One region of the Streptomyces sp. NPDC003635 genome, then DNA from elsewhere that is predicted to be linked to it. Evidence: predicted binding sites of a transcription regulator. Region 1 holds the regulator's gene; the other holds the start of a gene.

Region 1 (9,400 bases):
TCCGTCTTCGAGCACGCGTGTACCACTGTTCTCACTCATGGCGGCCCACTTCGGTAACTCGGCGCTTATGGGCGTGGTCAGTCTGTCACTCTGTCCGCGTCGACCGAGGCTAATCGTCCGAACCGCTCGGGGAGCTGTTTATGGGGGCCATTCCGACGCAACGGGAAATTGCTTCCCGTGGCTCTGATGTGCCTGTGCACCAGAGCGCGCGCCCGCGCGCCTGGAGTCGCGCGACCCTGCCCGGAAGCCCCCTCGCGCCGGGGTCCGCCCGCGCGCTCGTGCGCGCGGCGTTCGCCGACTGGTCCGAACTCGGCCTGCCCGGCACCGAACAGCACACCAAGCGCCTCGCCGACGACGCCGTCCTGGTCGTCAGCGAACTCGTCACCAACGCCGTCGTCCACGCCGGAACCGATGTCGAGCTGGTCTGCCGGATGGAGGAGGATTCCGGTGCCGTAGTCCTGGAGATCTCCGACCAGCATCCGTCGCGCGCCCCGCGCGACGGCGCGCCCGACCCGGGGCACGTCCGGTCCCGTCGGGTCCACGACCTGTCCGATCCGGCGCACGGCCGGTCGGATCCGGTCCGCGGCCCGTCCTCTCCGGCGCGCGGCCCCTCCGATGCGCCCCACGTCCCGTCCGATCCGGCGCGCGGCCCGGTCGACCCGACCCGCAACCCGTCCGAACCGGCGCACGCCGCGCACGAGTACGGGCGTGGGCTGAACCTCGTCGCGCGGCTCGCCGAGTCCTGGGGGGTGACCTATCGCACCGGCATGAAGACGGTGTGGGCGCGGATGGCCGTCGAAGGGCACGTCGAGGGGGACGGGGTTCCGCGCCCCTGCTTGATACCGGGCCCCGGACCGGCCGTCGGCCGAGAGCCGTCCCGGCCCCCCGAACGCGACCAGGACTGGCTCAACCGCGGCGCCCTGTCCTTCCTCGCCGAAGCCTCCGACCTGCTCGCCGGACAGCTCGACGAGAACCTGGTCGCCGCGCTCACCGGGCAACTGCTCGTGCCCCGGCTCGCCGACTGGTGCGCGATCTGGCTGGAGGACGAGGCCACCGGCCGCGGCTGGGCGCTGCCCGGCACCGCGGGCGCCGGGCCCCGGCTGGCCCGCGTCTGGCACGGCCGCGAGAACCGCATCGAGGAACTGCGCCTGGCGCTGGAGAAGGAACCGCCGCGCCCGCCGGACGATCTGCGCTCCGGCCCCGTGCCGCACCCGTGGCCGGCCGCGGCGCTGGAGACGGAGGGCACCGCCCTGGCGTACCGGCTGGTCGCGGGCGGCCGCCCGCTGGGCACCCTGGTGATCGGGCGGACCGGCGTCCCGCGCTTCGCCGACGAGGTCACCGGGCTCGTCGAGGACCTCGGCCGCCGGGTGGCGCTCGCCATCGGCGCGGCCCGGCAGTACGCCCGACAGGCCACCATCAGCGCGGTCCTCCAGCGCGGGCTGCTGCCCGGCGCCGTCGCCGAGATCCCGGGCGTGCGCAGCGCCCTCGTCTACGAGCCCTGCGACAAGGGCGGCCCCAGCGGCGACTTCTACGACCTGTTCCCGGCCGGCGACGGCCGCTGGTGCTTCGCGGTCGGCGACGTGCAGGGCAAGGGCCCGGAGGCGGCGGTCGTGATCGGTTTGGCCCGACCCTGGCTGCGGCTGCTCGCGCGTGAGGGGTACGGCGTCGCCGACGTCCTGGACCGGCTCAACCAGCTCCTCCTGGACGACGCCACGGAGGCCGCGGACGCCTCGGCGCGGGCCCTGGTCGGACCGGCCGCCCCCGGCGACGGCCCGCAGACCCGCTTCCTGTCCCTGCTCTACGGCGAGCTGGCCCCCTTCGACGGAGGCGTCCGCTGCACCCTCGCCTCGGCCGGACACCCGCTGCCGCTGCTGCTCGGCCCCGACGGCGGCGTCCGGACGGCCGCGCAGCCGCAGACACTGCTCGGGGTCGTCGAGGACGCCACGTACACCAGCGAGACCTTCGAGCTGCTTCCCGGCGACACCCTGCTGTGCGTGACCGACGGGGTGACGGAGCGGCGCAGCGGCTCCCGCCAGTTCGACGACGGCGACGGGCTCGCGGCGGCGCTCGCCGGGTGCGCGGGGCTGAGCGCGGCGCTGATCGCGGAGCGGATCAGGCGGCTGGTGCACGAGTTCGGGGGCCGCCCGCCGGAGGACGATCTGGCGCTGCTGGTGCTCCAGGCGGAGTAACCGCCGCGGTGCTGGACAATGGAGGGCATGCCTTCCGCACTCCCCGACGGTGAGCCCGTCCCCGACGACGGCGCGCTCCCGTTCGCCGCGCTCGCCGGGGCGGCCGACCGACCGCTCGGCTTCTACCTGCACGTTCCGTACTGCGCGACCCGCTGCGGGTACTGCGACTTCAACACCTACACCGCGACCGAGCTGCGCGGCACGGGTGGCGTTCTGGCGTCCCGTGACAACTACGCGGACACGCTGACCGACGAGATCCGGCTGGCGCGGAAGGTGCTGGGCGACGACGCGCGGGCGGTCCGGACGGTCTTCGTCGGGGGCGGTACGCCGACCCTGCTGGCGGCGGACGATCTGGTACGGATGCTGGGCGCGATCCGGGACGAGTTCGGCCTCGCGCCGGACGCGGAGATCACCACGGAGGCGAACCCGGAGTCGGTGGACCCGGCGTACCTCGCCACGCTGCGTGAGGGCGGCTTCAACCGGATCTCCTTCGGCATGCAGAGCGCCCAGCAGCACGTGCTGAGGATCCTGGACCGCACGCACACGCCGGGCCGCCCCGAGGCCTGCGTCGCGGAGGCGCGGGCGGCGGGCTTCGAGCACGTGAACCTGGACCTGATCTACGGCACGCCCGGCGAGTCGGACGACGACTGGCGGGCGTCGCTGGAGGCGGCGATCGGCGCCGGACCGGACCACGTCTCGGCGTACGCCCTGATCGTCGAGGAGGGCACGCAGCTGGCCCGCCGGATCCGCCGCGGCGAGGTCCCGATGACCGACGACGACGTCCACGCGGACCGGTACCTGATCGCGGAGGACATGCTGTCCGGGGCGGGCTTCGACTGGTACGAGGTCTCGAACTGGGCCACCTCGGAGGCCGGTCGGTGCCTGCACAACGAGCTGTACTGGCGGGGCGCCGACTGGTGGGGCGCGGGTCCGGGGGCGCACTCCCACGTGGGCGGGGTCCGCTGGTGGAACGTGAAGCACCCGGGCGCGTACGCGTCGGCGCTGGCGGCGGGGCGCTCGCCGGGGGCGGGACGCGAAGTGCTCTCGGCGGAGGACCGCCGGGTCGAACGGATCCTGCTGGAGCTACGGCTCCGGGAGGGGGCGCCGCTGGACCTGCTGCGGCCGGAGGGCTTGGCGGCCTCCCGCCGGGCCCGGTCGGAGGGGCTGCTGCAGGAAGGGCCGTACGAGGAGGGGCGCGCGGTGCTGACGCTGCGCGGGCGGCTGCTGGCGGACGCGGTGGTGCGGGACCTGGTGGACTGATCACTCCGTGACGAAGTCGATCAGCTGCTCCACCCGGCCCAGCAGCTCCGGCTCCAGGTCCTTGTAGGAGCCCACCCGCTTCAGGATCGCCTGCCACACCGCGCCGGTGTTCTCCGAGGGCCAGCCCAGGGCCCGGCACACCCCCGTCTTCCAGTCCTCCCCGCGCGGCACTCGTGGCCAGGCCTCGATACCCAGGGACGACGGCTTCACCGCCTCCCAGACGTCGATGTAGGGGTGGCCGACCACCAGGGCGTGTTCGCTGGTCACCGACTGGGCGATGTGCCATTCCTTCGTGCCGGGGAGCAGGTGGTCCACCAGGACGCCCAGGCGGGCGTCGGGGCCGGGCGCGAAGTCCGCCACGATCCTCGGCAGGTCGTCCACGCCCTCCAGGTACTCCACGACGACGCCCTCGACGCGCAGGTCGTCGCCCCAGACCTTCTCGACCAGTTCCGCGTCGTGGCGGCCCTCGACGTAGATGCGCCCGGCGCGGGCCACCCGGGCGCGGGCGCCGGGGACGGCCACCGAGCCGGAGGCGGTCCGGGCGGGCCGTCGCGGAGCCGGTCCGGACGGTCGTACGAGCGTCACCACGCGCCCCTCCAGCAGGAAGCCGCGCGGCTCCAGGGGAAACACCCGGTGCTTGCCGAAGCGGTCCTCCAGGGTCACCGTGCCGGCCTCGCAGCGGATCACCGCGCCGCAGAAGCCGGTGCCGGGCTCCTCGACTACCAGGCCGGGCTCCGCCTCGACCTCGGGTACGGGCTTGGGCTTCTTCCACGGAGGGGTCAGGTCGGCGGAGTACTGGCGCATTCGGATGACGATAGGAGAAGCGCCCCGGCGGTCACCGCGACACGCCGAAGCGGGCCGCCAGCTCGTCCCGCTGCCGCCGTACGAACCGCGCGTCCACCACCGCTCCGTGACCGGGCACGTACACCGCGTCCTCGCCGCCCAGCGACAGCAGCCGGTCCAGGGCCGCCGGCCAGTGGGAGGGTACGGCGTCCGGCCCCGCCTGCGGTTCGCCGGACTCCTCGACCAGGTCGCCGCAGAAGACCACCTCCGGGTCGCCGGGGACCAGCACCACCAGGTCGTGGGCGGTGTGCGCCGGGCCGACGTTCGCCAGCAGGACCTGACGGCCGGGGCCGAGGTCGAGGGTCCACTCGCCGGAGACGTGGTGGCGGGGCGGCACCAGGGTGTCCGCGGCCTCCTCGGCCTCGCGCGCGTCCAGGCCGTTGCGCACCGCGTCCCCGCGCAGCTCCGCCCGGCCGTGCGGGCCGTACACCGACTCGATGCCGACCGCGCCGAAGACCTCCGCCCCCGCGAAGGCCGCCGCCCCGAAGACGTGGTCGAAGTGCGGATGGGTCAGCGCGAGATGAGTCACACGGTGCCCGGCGAGCGCCTCCGCCCGCAGCCGCAGCCGCGCCCCTTCGGCCAGGCTCGACCCGGCGTCGACCACGAGGGCCTTACCCTCCCCGACGACCAGCCCCGCCGTGCAGTCCCAGCCCGGTAGCCGGCACCTCCCGACCCCGGCCGCGACCCGCTCCCATCCGAGCTCTTCCCAAGTCACCGTCATACCGCGACGCTAGCTGTACAACCCGTCACAGCAGGACCGACCTTGCCCGGGGTGTACCCCACCGCCGTACACTGGGGCCGGGAACGCTGGCACTCGGACGGACAGAGTGCCAGGCAGGCGCCCCGGGGGACTGGGGGACGACTTCTGGAGGTGTGCGCGGATGCTGAGTGAACGCAGGCTGCAGGTGCTGCGCGCCATCGTCCAGGACTATGTGGGCACCGAGGAGCCGGTGGGGTCGAAGGCCCTGACCGAGCGGCACAACCTCGGCGTCTCCCCGGCGACCGTCCGCAACGACATGGCGGCGCTGGAGGACGAGGGGTACATCGCCCAGCCGCACACCAGCGCCGGGCGCATCCCGACGGACAAGGGCTACCGGCTCTTCGTCGACAAGCTGGCCGGCGTCAAGCCGATGACCGCGCCGGAGCGGCGGGCCATCCAGAACTTCCTCGAGGGCGCCGTCGACCTCGACGACGTCGTCGCGCGGACGGTACGGCTGCTCGCGCAGCTGACCCGGCAGGTCGCGGTCGTCCAGTACCCGTCGCTCACCCGCTCCACCGTGCGTCACGTCGAGCTGCTCTCGCTCGCCCCCGCGCGCGTGATGCTCGTGCTGATCACGGACACCGGGCGGGTCGAACAGCGGATGGTCGACTGTCCGGCGCCGTTCGGCGAAACGTCCCTGGCCGATCTGCGGGCGCGGCTGAACAGCCGGGTCGCGGGCCGGCGCTTCACCGATGTGCCGATGCTCGTCGAGGACCTCCCCGAGGGCTTCGACATCGAGGACCGGGGCACGGTCTCGGCCGTTCTCTCCACCCTGCTGGAGACGCTGGTCGAGGAGAACGAGGAGCGGTTGATGATCGGCGGCACCGCCAATCTCACCCGCTTCGGACATGACTTTCCCCTCACGATCCGGCCGGTCCTGGAGGCCCTCGAGGAGCATGTCGTGCTCCTCAAACTCCTGGGCGAGGCCGGGGATTCGGGCATGACCGTACGCATCGGTCACGAGAACGCCTACGAGGGACTCAACTCCACGTCCGTGGTGTCGGTCGGCTACGGTTCGGGCGGCGAGGCAGTCGCCAAGCTCGGCGTGGTCGGACCGACCCGCATGGATTACCCGGGAACGATGGGAGCGGTACGCGCAGTGGCACGGTACGTCGGACAGATCCTGGCGGAGTCGTAAGTGGCCACGGACTACTACGCCGTTCTCGGCGTGCGTCGCGACGCGTCGCAGGAAGAGATCAAGAAGGCCTTCCGGCGGCTCGCGCGCGAGCTGCACCCGGACGTCAACCCGGACCCGAAGACCCAGGAGCGGTTCAAGGAGATCAACGCCGCTTACGAGGTGCTCTCGGACCCGCAGAAGAAGCAGGTCTACGACCTCGGCGGCGACCCCCTCTCGCAGGCGGGCGGCGCGGGCGCGGGCGGCTTCGGCGCCGGTGGCTTCGGGAACTTCTCGGACATCATGGACGCCTTCTTCGGTACGGCGTCCCAGCGGGGTCCGCGCTCGCGTACGCGGCGCGGCCAGGACGCGATGATCCGGCTGGAGGTCGAGCTCGACGAGGCGGCCTTCGGCACGACGAAGGACCTCCAGGTCGACACGGCCGTCGTCTGCAACACCTGCAGCGGCGAGGGGGCGGCGCCGGGTACCTCGGCGCAGACGTGTGACATGTGCCGGGGCCGTGGTGAGGTCTCGCAGGTCACGCGGTCCTTCCTCGGACAGGTCATGACCTCGCGGCCCTGCCCGCAGTGCCAGGGCTTCGGCACGGTGGTGCCGACGCCGTGCCCCGAGTGCGCGGGCGACGGGCGCGTACGGTCCCGCCGTACCCTCACGGTCAAGATCCCGGCCGGTGTCGACAACGGCACCCGGATCCAGCTGGCCGGTGAGGGCGAGGTCGGGCCCGGCGGCGGTCCCGCCGGTGACCTGTACGTCGAGATCCACGAGCTGCCGCACTCGACCTTCCAGCGGCGCGGGGACGACCTGCACTGCACGGTCACGATCCCGATGACGGCGGCGTCCCTCGGCACGAAGGTGCCGCTGGAGACCCTCGACGGCATGGAGGAGGTCGACATCCGCCCGGGCACCCAGTCCGGCCAGTCGATCCCGCTGCACGGCCGGGGCGTCACGCACCTGCGCGGCGGCGGCCGGGGCGACCTGATCGTCCACGTCGAGGTCCAGACCCCGACCAAGCTCGACCCGGAGCAGGAACGCCTCCTGCGCGAGCTGGCCAAGCTACGCGGCGAGGAACGGCCCCAGGGCCAGTTCCAGCCGGGTCAGCAGGGGCTGTTCTCTCGGCTGAAGGACGCGTTCAACGGCCGCTGAGGCGGGCTGCTGGGGGTCCGGGGGTCGCTCCCCGGGTAAGCGCAGTCAGCCGGGTCAGCAGGGGCTGTTCTCTCGGCTGAAGGACGCGTTCAACGGCCGCTGAGGCGGGCTGCTGGGGGTCCGGGGGTCGCCCCCCGGGTAAGCGCAGTCAGCCGGGTCAGCAGGGGCTGTTCTCTCGGCTGAAGGATGCCTTCAACGGTCGCTGAGACCCCGTGTTGCCGTAGGTCCATGCCACACGGACGGGTGGATTCGGACTTGTTCGGAGGACGTGACAACATGCCGTCATGTCCTCCGCGCTGACCGATCTCTTTCCTCTTCCGATCGTGCAGGCCCCCATGGCGGGCGGGGTCTCCGTGCCGACGCTCGCCGCCGCCGTGTCCGAGGGCGGCGGGCTCGGGTTTCTCGCCGCCGGGTACAAGACCGCCGATGGCATGTACCAGGAGATCAAACAGCTGCGAGGCCTCACCGGGCGTCCGTTCGGCGTGAACCTCTTCATGCCGCAGCCGGAGTACGCCGACGCCGCGGCGATCGACGTGTACGCCCATCAGCTCGCCGGTGAGGCCGGGTGGTACGAGACCGAGCTGGGGGACCCGGACAGCGGACGGGACGACGGCTACGACGCCAAGCTCGCGGTCCTGCTCGACAACCCCGTGCCGGTGGTCTCCTTCCACTTCGGCGTCCCGAGCCGGGACGTCCTGGACTCCCTGCGCCGGGCCGGCACCTTCACCCTCGTCACCGCCACCACCGCCGAGGAGGCCCTCGCCGTGGAGCGCGCCGGTGCCGACGCGGTGATCGCCCAGGGCGTCGAGGCCGGGGGACACCAGGGGACCCACCGCGACAACCCGGAGACCGACGGGTCCGGGCTCGGACTGCTGTCCCTGATCGCCCAGGTCCGGGAGACCGTCAGCATCCCCGTCGTCGCCGCCGGCGGCATCATGCGCGGCAGCCAGATCGCCGCAGTGCTCGCCGCCGGTGCCGCCGCCGCCCAGCTCGGCACGGCCTTTCTCGCCACCCCCGAGTCCGGCGCCCACGCCGTGCACAAGCAGGCGCTCACCAACCCCCTGTTCGCCCGTACGGAGTTGACCCGGGCGTTCTCCGGCCGCCCCGCGCGCGGTCTGGTCAACCGGTTCATGCGCGAGCACGGCCCGTACGCGCCCGCCGCCTACCCGGAGCTCCACCACCTCACCTCGCCGCTGCGCAAGGCGGCCGCCAAGGCGGGCGACGCGCAGGGCATGGCGCTGTGGGCCGGACAGGGCCACCGGATGGCACGGGACCTGCCCGCGGGACAGCTGGTGGAGGTGCTGGCGGCCGAACTCGCCGCCGCCCGGACAGCGTTGTCGACCTCGCGGGACGGGGGTGCGGTGCGATGACCGCGCCGGTCTTCGTCGTCGAGCGCCTCGACTCCGGCCCCGGCGCGCAGTACGTCCTCGACGGCCCCGAAGGGCGGCACGCCGTCTCCGTGAAGCGGTTGCGGGCCGGCGAGGACGTCGTCCTCACCGACGGCGCCGGGCGCTGGGCGGACTGTGTGGTGCTGGAGACGGAGGGCAAGGACCGGCTGGTCGTCCGGATGGACGCCGTGACCGAGGAGCCCGAGCCGCGCCCCCGCATCACGGTCGTACAGGCCCTGCCCAAGGGCGACCGCGGGGAGGTGGCCGTCGAGACCATGACCGAGGTCGGGGTCGACGCGATCGTGCCCTGGTCGGCGTCCCGGTGCATCACGCAGTGGAAGGGCGAGCGCGGGCTCAAGGCGCTCGGCAAGTGGCGGGCCACCGCGCGGGAGGCCGGCAAGCAGTCCCGGCGCGTCCGCTTCCCCGAGGTCGCCGACGCCGCCTCCGCCAAGCAGGTCGCCGCGCTGCTCGCCAAGGCCGACTTCGCCGCCGTGCTCCACGAGAGCGGCACCGAGCCGCTGGCCGCCGCGGAACTGCCCGCCGACGGGGAGATCGTGCTGGTCGTGGGACCCGAAGGGGGCGTGTCCCCGGAGGAGTTGGCGCTGTTCGCCGAGGCCGGGGCGCGGCCGTACGTGCTCGGCCCCACCGTGCTGCGCACCTCGACCGCCGGGACCGCGGCGGCCGC
Region 2 (9,400 bases), on a different contig from region 1:
GCATCCAGTACGGGATGCCGTTCGCCTCCTCCACGCGGCTGCTGTTCTACAACAAGAGCCTCTTCGAGAAGGCCGGGATATCCGCCCCGCAGACCTGGCAGGAGCTGGCGGCGGACGCCGAGGCGCTGAAGGCGGACGGGGTGAAGTACCCGTACGCGCTGCCGCTCGGGCCGGAGGAGGCGCAGGCCGAGACCATGCAGTGGCTGCTCAGCGGCGGAGGCGGCTACACCGACGCCGACGCCGGGACCTACAACATCGACTCGGCGGAGAACATCGCCACGTTCGACTGGCTGAACGACGAGCTGGTCGGACAGGGTCTGACCGGTCCGGTCCCGCCCGCCACACTGAACCGCGCGGACGCCTTCGAGGCGTTCACGGACGGCGAGGTCGGCATGCTCAACGGGCACCCCTCGCTGATGAAGGCGGCCCAGGCCAAGGGTGTGGACTTCGGCATGGTGCCGATGCCCGGCGCCGACGGGCCGAGCGAGGTCTCCATGGGCGTCGCGGACTGGATGATGGCGTTCAAGCAGAACGGCCACGCGGAGGAGGTCGGCGACTTCCTCGACTTCGTCTACGAGGAGAAGAACGTGCTCGCCTTCTCCCGTGAGTACGACCTGCTGCCCGTGACGAACGCGGTCTCCGACGTCATGAGCACGGCGAAGCAGGACGCCGACCTCAAGCCGTTCCTCGAGGCGCTGCCCTCCTCCGAGCTGTACCCGGTGGGCCGGACGTCCTGGGCGGCGGTCAGCGCGGCGGTGAAGAAGAAGATCGGCAAGGCGGTCTCCTCCAGCGGCGACCCGGCGACCGTGCTGCGCGAGCTCCAGGCGACGGCGGCGGCCGAGGAGAGCGCGGAGTAGCCGCGCTGTCAGTGCCGGGAGCTACGGTGCGAGGTATGGAACGGGAGCCGCTGAACCCCAGGGAACAGGCCGTCCTCGCCCTGGAACGCCGCGGCTTCGCGGGCCCGGGCGCGAAGGAACGCGCGATACGCGAGGAACTCGGCCTGGCGCCGGTGCGCTACTACCAGTTGCTGAACGCCCTTCTGGACGACGAGCGGGCCCTGGCCCACGACCCGGTCACGGTGAACCGGCTGCGCCGGATACGGGAGGCCCGCAGGGCGGACCGGTAGGGTCCTGCTGACCTACGGGGGTGGGCCTGGATAGGGTCGCCGGTATGGGCAGCCACATGGACTCGACCCCTCTGCCGACCCCCGCCACCCCTGCCGGGCAGGCGGGGCTGGACGCCATCCTCCGTGAGCCGCGGCGCGCGGTGATCGCGCTCGACTTCGACGGGACGCTCGCACCGATCGTCGCGGACCCCGAGCAGGCCCGCGCCCACCCGGACGCGGTCCCCGCTCTGGCCGAACTCGCGCCGCAGCTCGCCGCCGTCGCGGTCGTCACCGGCCGCCCGGCCGGCGTCGCCGTGCGCTACGGCGGTTTCGCCGGCGTGCCCGGCCTGGAGCACCTCGTCGTCCTCGGCCACTACGGCGCCGAGCGCTGGGACGCCGTCACCGGCACCGTCAGCGCCCCCGCCCCCGACCCCGGTGTCGCCGCCGTCCGCGCCGAACTGCCCGGCGTCCTCGACGCCGTCGGCGCCTGGCACGGCACCTGGATCGAGGAGAAGGGCCGCGCGGTCGCCGTGCACACCCGCCGTGCCGCCGATCCGCAGGCCGCCTTCGAGGCGCTGCGCGAACCCCTCACCGAACTCGCCGCCCGGCACGGCCTGATCGTCGAACCGGGCCGGATGGTCCTGGAACTGCGCCCGCCCGGCATGGACAAGGGCGTCGCCCTGCTGGAGTACGTCCGCGAGATCGAGGCGTCCGCGGTCCTCTACGCCGGCGACGACCTCGGTGACCTCCCCGCCTTCGCCGCGGTCGACAAGCTCCGCACCGACGGCACCCCCGGCCTCCTGGTCTGCAGCGGCAGTGAGGAGGTCCCGGAGCTGGAGGAGCGGGCGGACCTGGTGGTCAAGGGCCCGGCGGGCGTGGTGGGTCTGCTCCGGAGCCTCGCGGCACGGCTGGACCGGAGCAGGACCTAGTGCCGCGTCAGGCAACGTTGCCCGTCAAGGAGCGGCGTCCGGTGCGTGCTCTCAGCGTGCCGGGTGCAAGCCCTCGTACTGGATGTACTTGGGCTTGTGCCCGGTGCGGCGAGAGTGCGTGCCGGGCGTCGCGACGGGGCGAACGTTGCCTGACGCGGCACTAGTCCGCCGTCAGGGCCCGCAACTGCTCCAGGAACCACTGGGCGGGCGGCAGCGCCGTCGCCGCCGCGGCGAGGCGCTTCGTCCGCTCGGCCCGTTCATGGGCCGGCATCGTGAGCGCCTCGTGCAGGGCGCTCGCGGTGCCCAGCACGTCGTAGGGGTTCACCACGATCGCGTCCTCGCGCAGCTCCTCGTACGCCCCCGCCTCCCGCGAGAGCACCAGCGCGCACCCCTCGTCGGAGACGACCGGCACCTCCTTGGCGACCAGGTTCATGCCGTCCCGGACGGGGTTGACCAGGGCCACGTCGGCGATCCGGTACGCGGCCAGGGAGCGCGCGAAGTCGTCCTTGACGTGCAGGACGACCGGCGTCCAACCCGGTGTGCCGTACGCGGAGTTGATCTCGTCCGCGAGCCGCTGGACCTCCGCCGTGTACTCCCGGTAGACCGCCAGGTCCTGCCGGGAGGGGTAGGCGAAGGCCACGTGCACGACCCGCTCGCGCCACTCGGGGTGCTCGTCGAGGAGCTGCCGGTAGGACAGCAGGCCGCGCACGATGTTCTTCGACAGCTCGGTCCGGTCCACCCGGACGATCGTCCTGCGCGGTTCCCCGTCGGGCCCCGCGCCGATCTCCGCCCGGAGCGCGGCCATCCGTTCCTCGACGTCGGCCTCGTGCGAGCGGGCGCGCAGGAACTCGGCGTCGGCCCCGAGGCCGTGCACGCCGATCCAGGTGGTCGAGAGCGGCGGCCGGCCGGTCGCCGTGTGCTCGATGGACTTCGGCTTGCCCGGCACCGGCGAGTAGGCGGTGATCCGCTCGCCGTCGATCTCGTTCGCGCAGGCCATGAAGGTGTGGGCCCACCGGTTGGTCAGGAAGCCCAGCCGGTCGGCGCCGAGCATCCCCCACACCAGCTGCGCACGGATGTCGTCCGGCAGCATCCGGAAGTACTCGGGCGGCGCCCACGGCGTGTGCGAGAAGTGGCCGATGCGCAGATCCGGGCGGAGCTCGCGGAGCATCCCCGGCACCAGGCACAGGTGGTAGTCCTGCACCAGCACCGCGGCGCCCTCCGCGGCCTCCTCGGCCAGCGCCTCGGCGAACGCGCGGTTGTACGTCTCGTACGACGCCCACTGCCGCCGGAACTCCGCGTCGAACACCGGTTCCAGCGGGGTCTGGTACAGCATGTGGTGGACGAACCAGAGCACCGAGTTGGCGATGCCGTTGTACGCGTCGGTGTGCACCTCGGGCGGGACGGCGAGCATCCGTACGCCGTCCTCGCCCACCCCGCGCGCGACCGCCTCGCGGTCGCCGTCGGACAGCGCGGAGCACACCCACAGGGCGCCGGCGTCCGGGCCGATGGCCGAGAGGCCCGACACGAGTCCGCCGCCCCCGCGTTTGGCGCGCAGCGAGCCGTCCGTCCGCACTTCGTAGGAGACCGGGCCGCGATTCGACGCGACCAGCACTTCAGCGGCACCGTACGTGGAAGCCATGTGCTCCAACCTAGCCCGTGCCGGAAACGCTCAAACGTACGAGCGGCGCGCCGGGGCGTGGGTTACGCCACCTTGCGCGAGGCGTACTCCGCGATCTCCACCATCGGCGGCCGTTCCTCGGTGTCCACCGAGTAGGTGCGCGGTTCGAAACCGTCCTCGCCGCGCTCGAACTGGGTGAGCGAGGGCCGGACCAGATGGCCCCGGGCCAGGCGGAGCTGGGCGGTGCGGTAGATCGCGGCGGACATCCGGCCGAGAGCCTGCCCGTTCTGATGCCGGTGCTTGCGCACCCCGACGTCCACCTGGGCCAGCGCGTCCAGGCCCACCAGGTGCAGCGCGTCGATCAGCATGCCGAGCTCCACGCCGTAGCCGACCGGGAAGGGGAGCTGTTCCAGCAGGGAGCGGCGGGCCGCGTACTCCCCGCCCAGCGGCTGCACGAACCCGGCCAGCTGCGGCCAGTGCATGTTCAGCAGCGGGCGGGCCATCAGCTCGGTGACCCGGCCGCCCTGGCCGGCCGCCTGCCCGAGCGGGCGGTCGTACATCGCCTTGACCAGCTGCACCCCGGGGTCGGTGAGCAGCGGGCCGACGATTCCCGAGACGAAGTCCGAGGAGAACTCCTTCAGGTCCGCGTCGACGAAGCAGACGATGTCGCCGCGCGTGACCAGCAGCGAGCGCCACAGCACCTCGCCCTTGCCGGGCACGGCGGGTATGCGCGGCAGGATCGCGTCGCGGTGCACGACCGTCGCCCCGGCCGCCGCGGCGACCTCGGCGGTGCGGTCGGTGGAGCCGGAGTCGACGACGACGATCTCGTCCACCAGCGGGACCTGCTGCATCAGGTCGTGCCGGATCACGGCGACGATGTCGCCGACCGTCTCCTCCTCGTTGAGCGCGGGCAGCACGACGGAGACCGACTGGCCCGATCCGCGCTTCGCGGCGAGGATCTGGTGCAGCGGCCGATCGCACACGGACCAGGAGCGGGCGCTCAGCCAGCGCTCGACTTCTTCCAGCACAGTCTGCGGCTCCTCACGTGTCTCGCGGTTCGGACGGCACTCTCCACTGTCCTGGCCTTCGGTTACAGTCTTGAGCAACGCTGATGACCATCGCATGTCGGGGGTCGTTTGCGTCTACAACTACATACCGCTCATCCAGAGGGGCAGAGGGATACGGCCCGATGAAGCCCCGGCAACCCTCCAGTCGGTTCTCGTAGCGATCACTGTTGATCGTCCTCGCGAGGCTCCCGGCTAGGGAAGGTGCCAAATCCGTCTCACGGCGAGATGCGTCGTGAGGAAGATGAGGAGAAAGGGCCTCGCCTCACATGGCTGTGCAGACTGTCGCAACCACCTCGAACACCGTCGACCTCGGTCCCGCCGCCGCCCTGAGCTGCCGCGAGTGCGGTCACCGGGTACCCCTCGGACCGGTCTTCGCGTGCGAGGAGTGTTTCGGCCCGCTGGAGATCGCCTACGACTTCTCGGACTACGACACCGAGGAGCTCCGCAAGCGCATCGAAGCGGGACCCGCGAACATCTGGCGCTACGCGCCGCTGCTGCCCGTCCCCGCGGACGTGGCCGACAAGCCCAACCTCAACCCCGGCTGGACCAAGCTCGTCAAGGCCGACAACCTGGCCCGCGAGCTCGGCGTGACCGGCGGGTTGTATGTGAAGGACGACTCCGGCAACCCGACGCACTCCTTCAAGGACCGGGTCGTCGCCCAGGCCCTCGAGGCCGCGCGCGCCTTCGGCTTCACGACTTTGAGCTGCTCCTCCACGGGCAACCTGGCCGGTGCCGTCGGCGCCGCCGCCGCCCGCGCCGGCTTCCGGTCCTGCGTGTTCATCCCGCACGACCTGGAGCAGGGCAAGGTCGTCATGGCCGCGGTCTACGGCGGTGAGCTCGTCGGGATCGAGGGCAACTACGACGACGTGAACCGTTTCTGCTCCGAGCTGATCGGCGACCCGGCCGGCGAGGGCTGGGGCTTCGTCAACGTCAACCTGCGGCCGTACTACGCGGAGGGGTCCAAGACCCTGGCGTACGAGATCTGCGAGCAGCTCGGTTGGCAGCTGCCGGACCAGCTGGTCGTCCCGATCGCCTCCGGCTCGCAGCTCACGAAGATCGACAAGGGTCTGCAGGAGCTGATCAAGCTCGGGCTCGTCGAGGACAAGCCGTACAAGATCTTCGGTGCGCAGGCGCTCGGCTGCTCGCCGGTGTCGACGGCCTTCAAGGAGGGCCACGACGTCGTCCGGCCGCAGAAGCCGAACACCATCGCCAAGTCGCTGGCCATCGGCAACCCGGCGGACGGGCCCTACGTCCTGGACATCGCGCGCCGCACCGGCGGTGCGGTGGAGGACGTGACCGACGAGCACGTCGTCGACGCGATCCGGCTGCTCGCCCAGACCGAGGGCATCTTCGCGGAGACGGCGGGCGGCGTGACGGTCGGCGTGACGAAGAAGCTGATCGAGAACGGCGTGCTGGACCCGTCGCTCACCACGGTCGTCCTCAACACCGGCGACGGCCTCAAGACCCTTGACGCGGTGGCCGGCACCGGTCTCACCGCCACCATCCGTCCGAACCTGGACTCCTTCCGAGAGGCTGGCCTCGCATGAGCGTGACCGTTCGCATCCCCACCATCCTGCGCACCTACACCGGCGGCCAGGCCGAGGTCGCCGCTGAGGGCGGGACTCTCTCCGAGGTCATCGCCGACCTGGAGAAGAACCACACCGGGATCGCCGCTCGGGTGCTGGACGACCAGGGCAAGCTGCGCCGTTTCGTGAATGTGTACGTCAATGACGACGACGTCCGCTTCGAGCAGGGCCTGGAGACGGCGACCCCCGACGGCGCCGGAGTTTCCATCATTCCGGCGGTCGCCGGCGGCTGATCGTTACCGTCGGTAAGGTGTGTCACCGAGAGTTCATCGAATTGCCCTCTCCGTAAGAGAAACGGAGGGGGCAATTCTGCATGGTTGAGCGCGGTACAGTTGGGGAACCCGCTTCTCTTCGCATGCCGGGAGCATATGAGTACCGCGTGCACATGCGACGAGAAGTAGCCAAAGTGTGCGGCCCTTTTACGACATGTGCTCCTTTTGTGGGGCCCGACTTGCCCCGAATTCGGGCGAATTCTCACTACATTCCGGACCCGATGCGTCCAGAATTCTCGTCCGATTGACCTGTTGCAGACGGCAGTTGGACAGATACATTCAGCCGCGGTCGACGCGTTCCGGCGCACGCCCCCAAACCGTGGGGGGTGAGGTCTGACCCGGATCCGCGAAGTGCGGATCTGTGCAAGGGCCAGTAATAGGGGAGTTAGGCATGGCTCAGGGCACCGTCAAGTGGTTCAACGCGGAGAAGGGGTACGGCTTCATCGCGGTCGACGGTGGTGCGGATGTTTTCGTCCACTACAGCGCGATCCAGATGGACGGGTACCGCACCCTGGAAGAAGGCCAGCGGGTCGAGTTCGAGATCTCGCAGGGCCAGAAGGGCCCGCAGGCCGACATGGTTCGCGTCACTGCCTGAACGCGCGACCAACGAACGGCAAGCGACGTCTTCTGCTGAAGGGCTCGCACCAAGGGGACCCAACCCCCGGGGTGCGAGCCCTTCCGCGTGCGCCCCCACGAGTGCCCGTTTCGCGAGCGCGCCTTGCACTCTCATGGGTCGAGTGCTAATCATTGGCGTTAGCACTCTGAAGGTGAGAGTGACAACGAAGGACCGGGTCGGTGAGGCCGCAGGCCGGGTGGGGCAAGGAACCACGAGGCAGGCAGGCCGTCCGTCGCGGGCGCGGGCGCGGTCCGAAGGAATCACCCCCAGTCCTGGAGGGACCACTTCACATGGCCAAGATCATCGCGTTCGACGAGGAGGCGCGGCGCGGCCTCGAGCGCGGCATGAACCAGCTCGCGGACGCCGTGAAGGTGACGCTCGGCCCCAAGGGCCGCAACGTCGTCCTCGAGAAGAAGTGGGGCGCCCCCACGATCACCAACGACGGTGTCTCCATCGCCAAGGAGATCGAGCTCGAGGACCCGTACGAGAAGATCGGCGCCGAGCTGGTCAAGGAAGTCGCCAAGAAGACGGACGACGTCGCCGGTGACGGTACGACCACCGCGACCGTTCTCGCCCAGGCGCTGGTCCGCGAGGGCCTGCGCAACGTCGCCGCCGGCGCCAACCCGATGGCCCTGAAGCGCGGTATCGAGAAGGCCGTCGAGGCCGTCTCCGCCGCCCTGCTGGAGCAGGCGAAGGACGTCGAGACCAAGGAGCAGATCGCCTCCACGGCCTCCATCTCCGCCGCCGACACCCAGATCGGCGAGCTCATCGCCGAGGCCATGGACAAGGTCGGCAAGGAAGGCGTCATCACCGTCGAGGAGTCCCAGACCTTCGGTCTGGAGCTGGAGCTCACCGAGGGTATGCGCTTCGACAAGGGCTACATCTCGGCGTACTTCGCCACCGACATGGAGCGTATGGAGGCGTCCCTGGACGACCCGTACATCCTGATCGCCAACTCCAAGATCGGCTCCGTCAAGGACCTGCTCCCGCTGCTGGAGAAGGTCATGCAGTCGGGCAAGCCGCTGCTGATCATCGCCGAGGACGTCGAGGGCGAGGCCCTGTCGACCCTGGTCGTCAACAAGATCCGCGGCACCTTCAAGTCCGTCGCCGTCAAGGCCCCGGGCTTCGGCGACCGCCGCAAGGCGATGCTGAACGACATCGCCATCCTCACCGGCGGCGAGGTCATCTCCGAGGAGGTCGGTCTCAAGCTCGAGAACACGACCCTCGACCTGCTGGGCAAGGCCCGCAAGGTCGTCATCACCAAGGACGAGACCACCATCGTCGACGGTGCCGGCTCCTCCGAGCAGGTCCAGGGCCGGGTCAACCAGATCCGCGCCGAGATCGAGAACAGCGACTCGGACTACGACCGCGAGAAGCTCCAGGAGCGCCTGGCCAAGCTCGCGGGCGGCGTCGCGGTCATCAAGGCCGGTGCCGCCACCGAGGTGGAGCTCAAGGAGCGCAAGCACCGCATCGAGGACGCCGTGCGCAACGCCAAGGCGGCCGTCGAGGAGGGCATCGTCGCCGGTGGTGGCGTGGCCCTGCTCCAGGCCTCCGCGGTCTTCGAGAAGCTGGAGCTCGACGGCGACGAGGCGACCGGTGCCAACGCCGTGAAGCTCGCGCTGGAGGCCCCGCTCAAGCAGATCGCCGTCAACGGTGGTCTCGAGGGTGGCGTCGTCGTGGAGAAGGTGCGCAACCTGGCCGTCGGCCACGGTCTGAACGCCGCCACGGGCGAGTACGTCGACATGATCGCCGAGGGCATCATCGACCCGGCGAAGGTGACGCGCTCCGCGCTGCAGAACGCCGCGTCGATCGCCGCGCTGTTCCTCACCACCGAGGCCGTCATCGCCGACAAGCCGGAGAAGGCCGCCGCGGCCGCTCCGGGCGGCATGCCGGGCGGTGACATGGACTTCTGATCCTCCCGAGGATCGCGAGTCCGTCGCAGTACCAGCCGAGGGCGGCACCCCCTGTTCCGCAGGGGGTGCCGCCCTCGGGCGTGTCCGGCGTCACAGGGGGGTTCCCGGAATGCGGGCGGGGCCGGGGTCGTTGACGCGCCGTAGATGTATGCGCATGCATTCTCCCCGATCCAAGGAGCCCCCACATGACCGTCGCCACCTCCGAGGCCGCCGCGCGCGCCGCCGAGATCCTGTCCCGCCCTGCCACCATCAACGGGCTGACCGTGCCCAACCGCATCGCCATGGCGCCGATGA

Evidence for each region. The regulator HrcA, encoded in region 1, represses chaperone genes, less so after heat shock. The targets are predictions, from matches to a motif close to TTNGCACTCNGNNNNNCNGAGTGCNAA.
Region 2: groL (chaperonin GroEL) is a predicted target of HrcA. The motif match lies at 7,295-7,321, and genes of this name have one in related genera.

The regions. Positions count from the first base shown of each region.
Region 1 covers NZ_JBSFOK010000015.1:100,489-109,888, reverse strand. Annotated here, with positions in the region: gene ACWDRW_RS16900 (SpoIIE family protein phosphatase) at 141-2,189, shown strand; gene hemW (radical SAM family heme chaperone HemW) at 2,217-3,449, shown strand; gene ACWDRW_RS16890 (DUF3097 domain-containing protein) at 3,450-4,253, opposite strand; gene ACWDRW_RS16885 (MBL fold metallo-hydrolase) at 4,285-5,013, opposite strand; gene hrcA (heat-inducible transcriptional repressor HrcA) at 5,174-6,190, shown strand; gene dnaJ (molecular chaperone DnaJ) at 6,191-7,327, shown strand; gene ACWDRW_RS16870 (nitronate monooxygenase) at 7,612-8,697, shown strand; gene ACWDRW_RS16865 (16S rRNA (uracil(1498)-N(3))-methyltransferase) at 8,694-9,400, shown strand, end outside.
Region 2 covers NZ_JBSFOK010000002.1:142,214-151,613, forward strand. Annotated here, with positions in the region: gene ACWDRW_RS02690 (extracellular solute-binding protein) at 1-857, shown strand, start outside; gene ACWDRW_RS02695 (DUF3263 domain-containing protein) at 893-1,126, shown strand; gene otsB (trehalose-phosphatase) at 1,171-2,034, shown strand; gene ACWDRW_RS02705 (alpha,alpha-trehalose-phosphate synthase (UDP-forming)) at 2,195-3,673, opposite strand; gene ACWDRW_RS02710 (glucosyl-3-phosphoglycerate synthase) at 3,736-4,680, opposite strand; SAM riboswitch class I at 4,809-4,967, shown strand; gene thrC (threonine synthase) at 4,986-6,266, shown strand; gene ACWDRW_RS02720 (MoaD/ThiS family protein) at 6,263-6,538, shown strand; gene ACWDRW_RS02725 (cold-shock protein) at 6,969-7,172, shown strand; gene groL (chaperonin GroEL) at 7,484-9,106, shown strand; gene ACWDRW_RS02735 (NADH:flavin oxidoreductase) at 9,292-9,400, shown strand, end outside.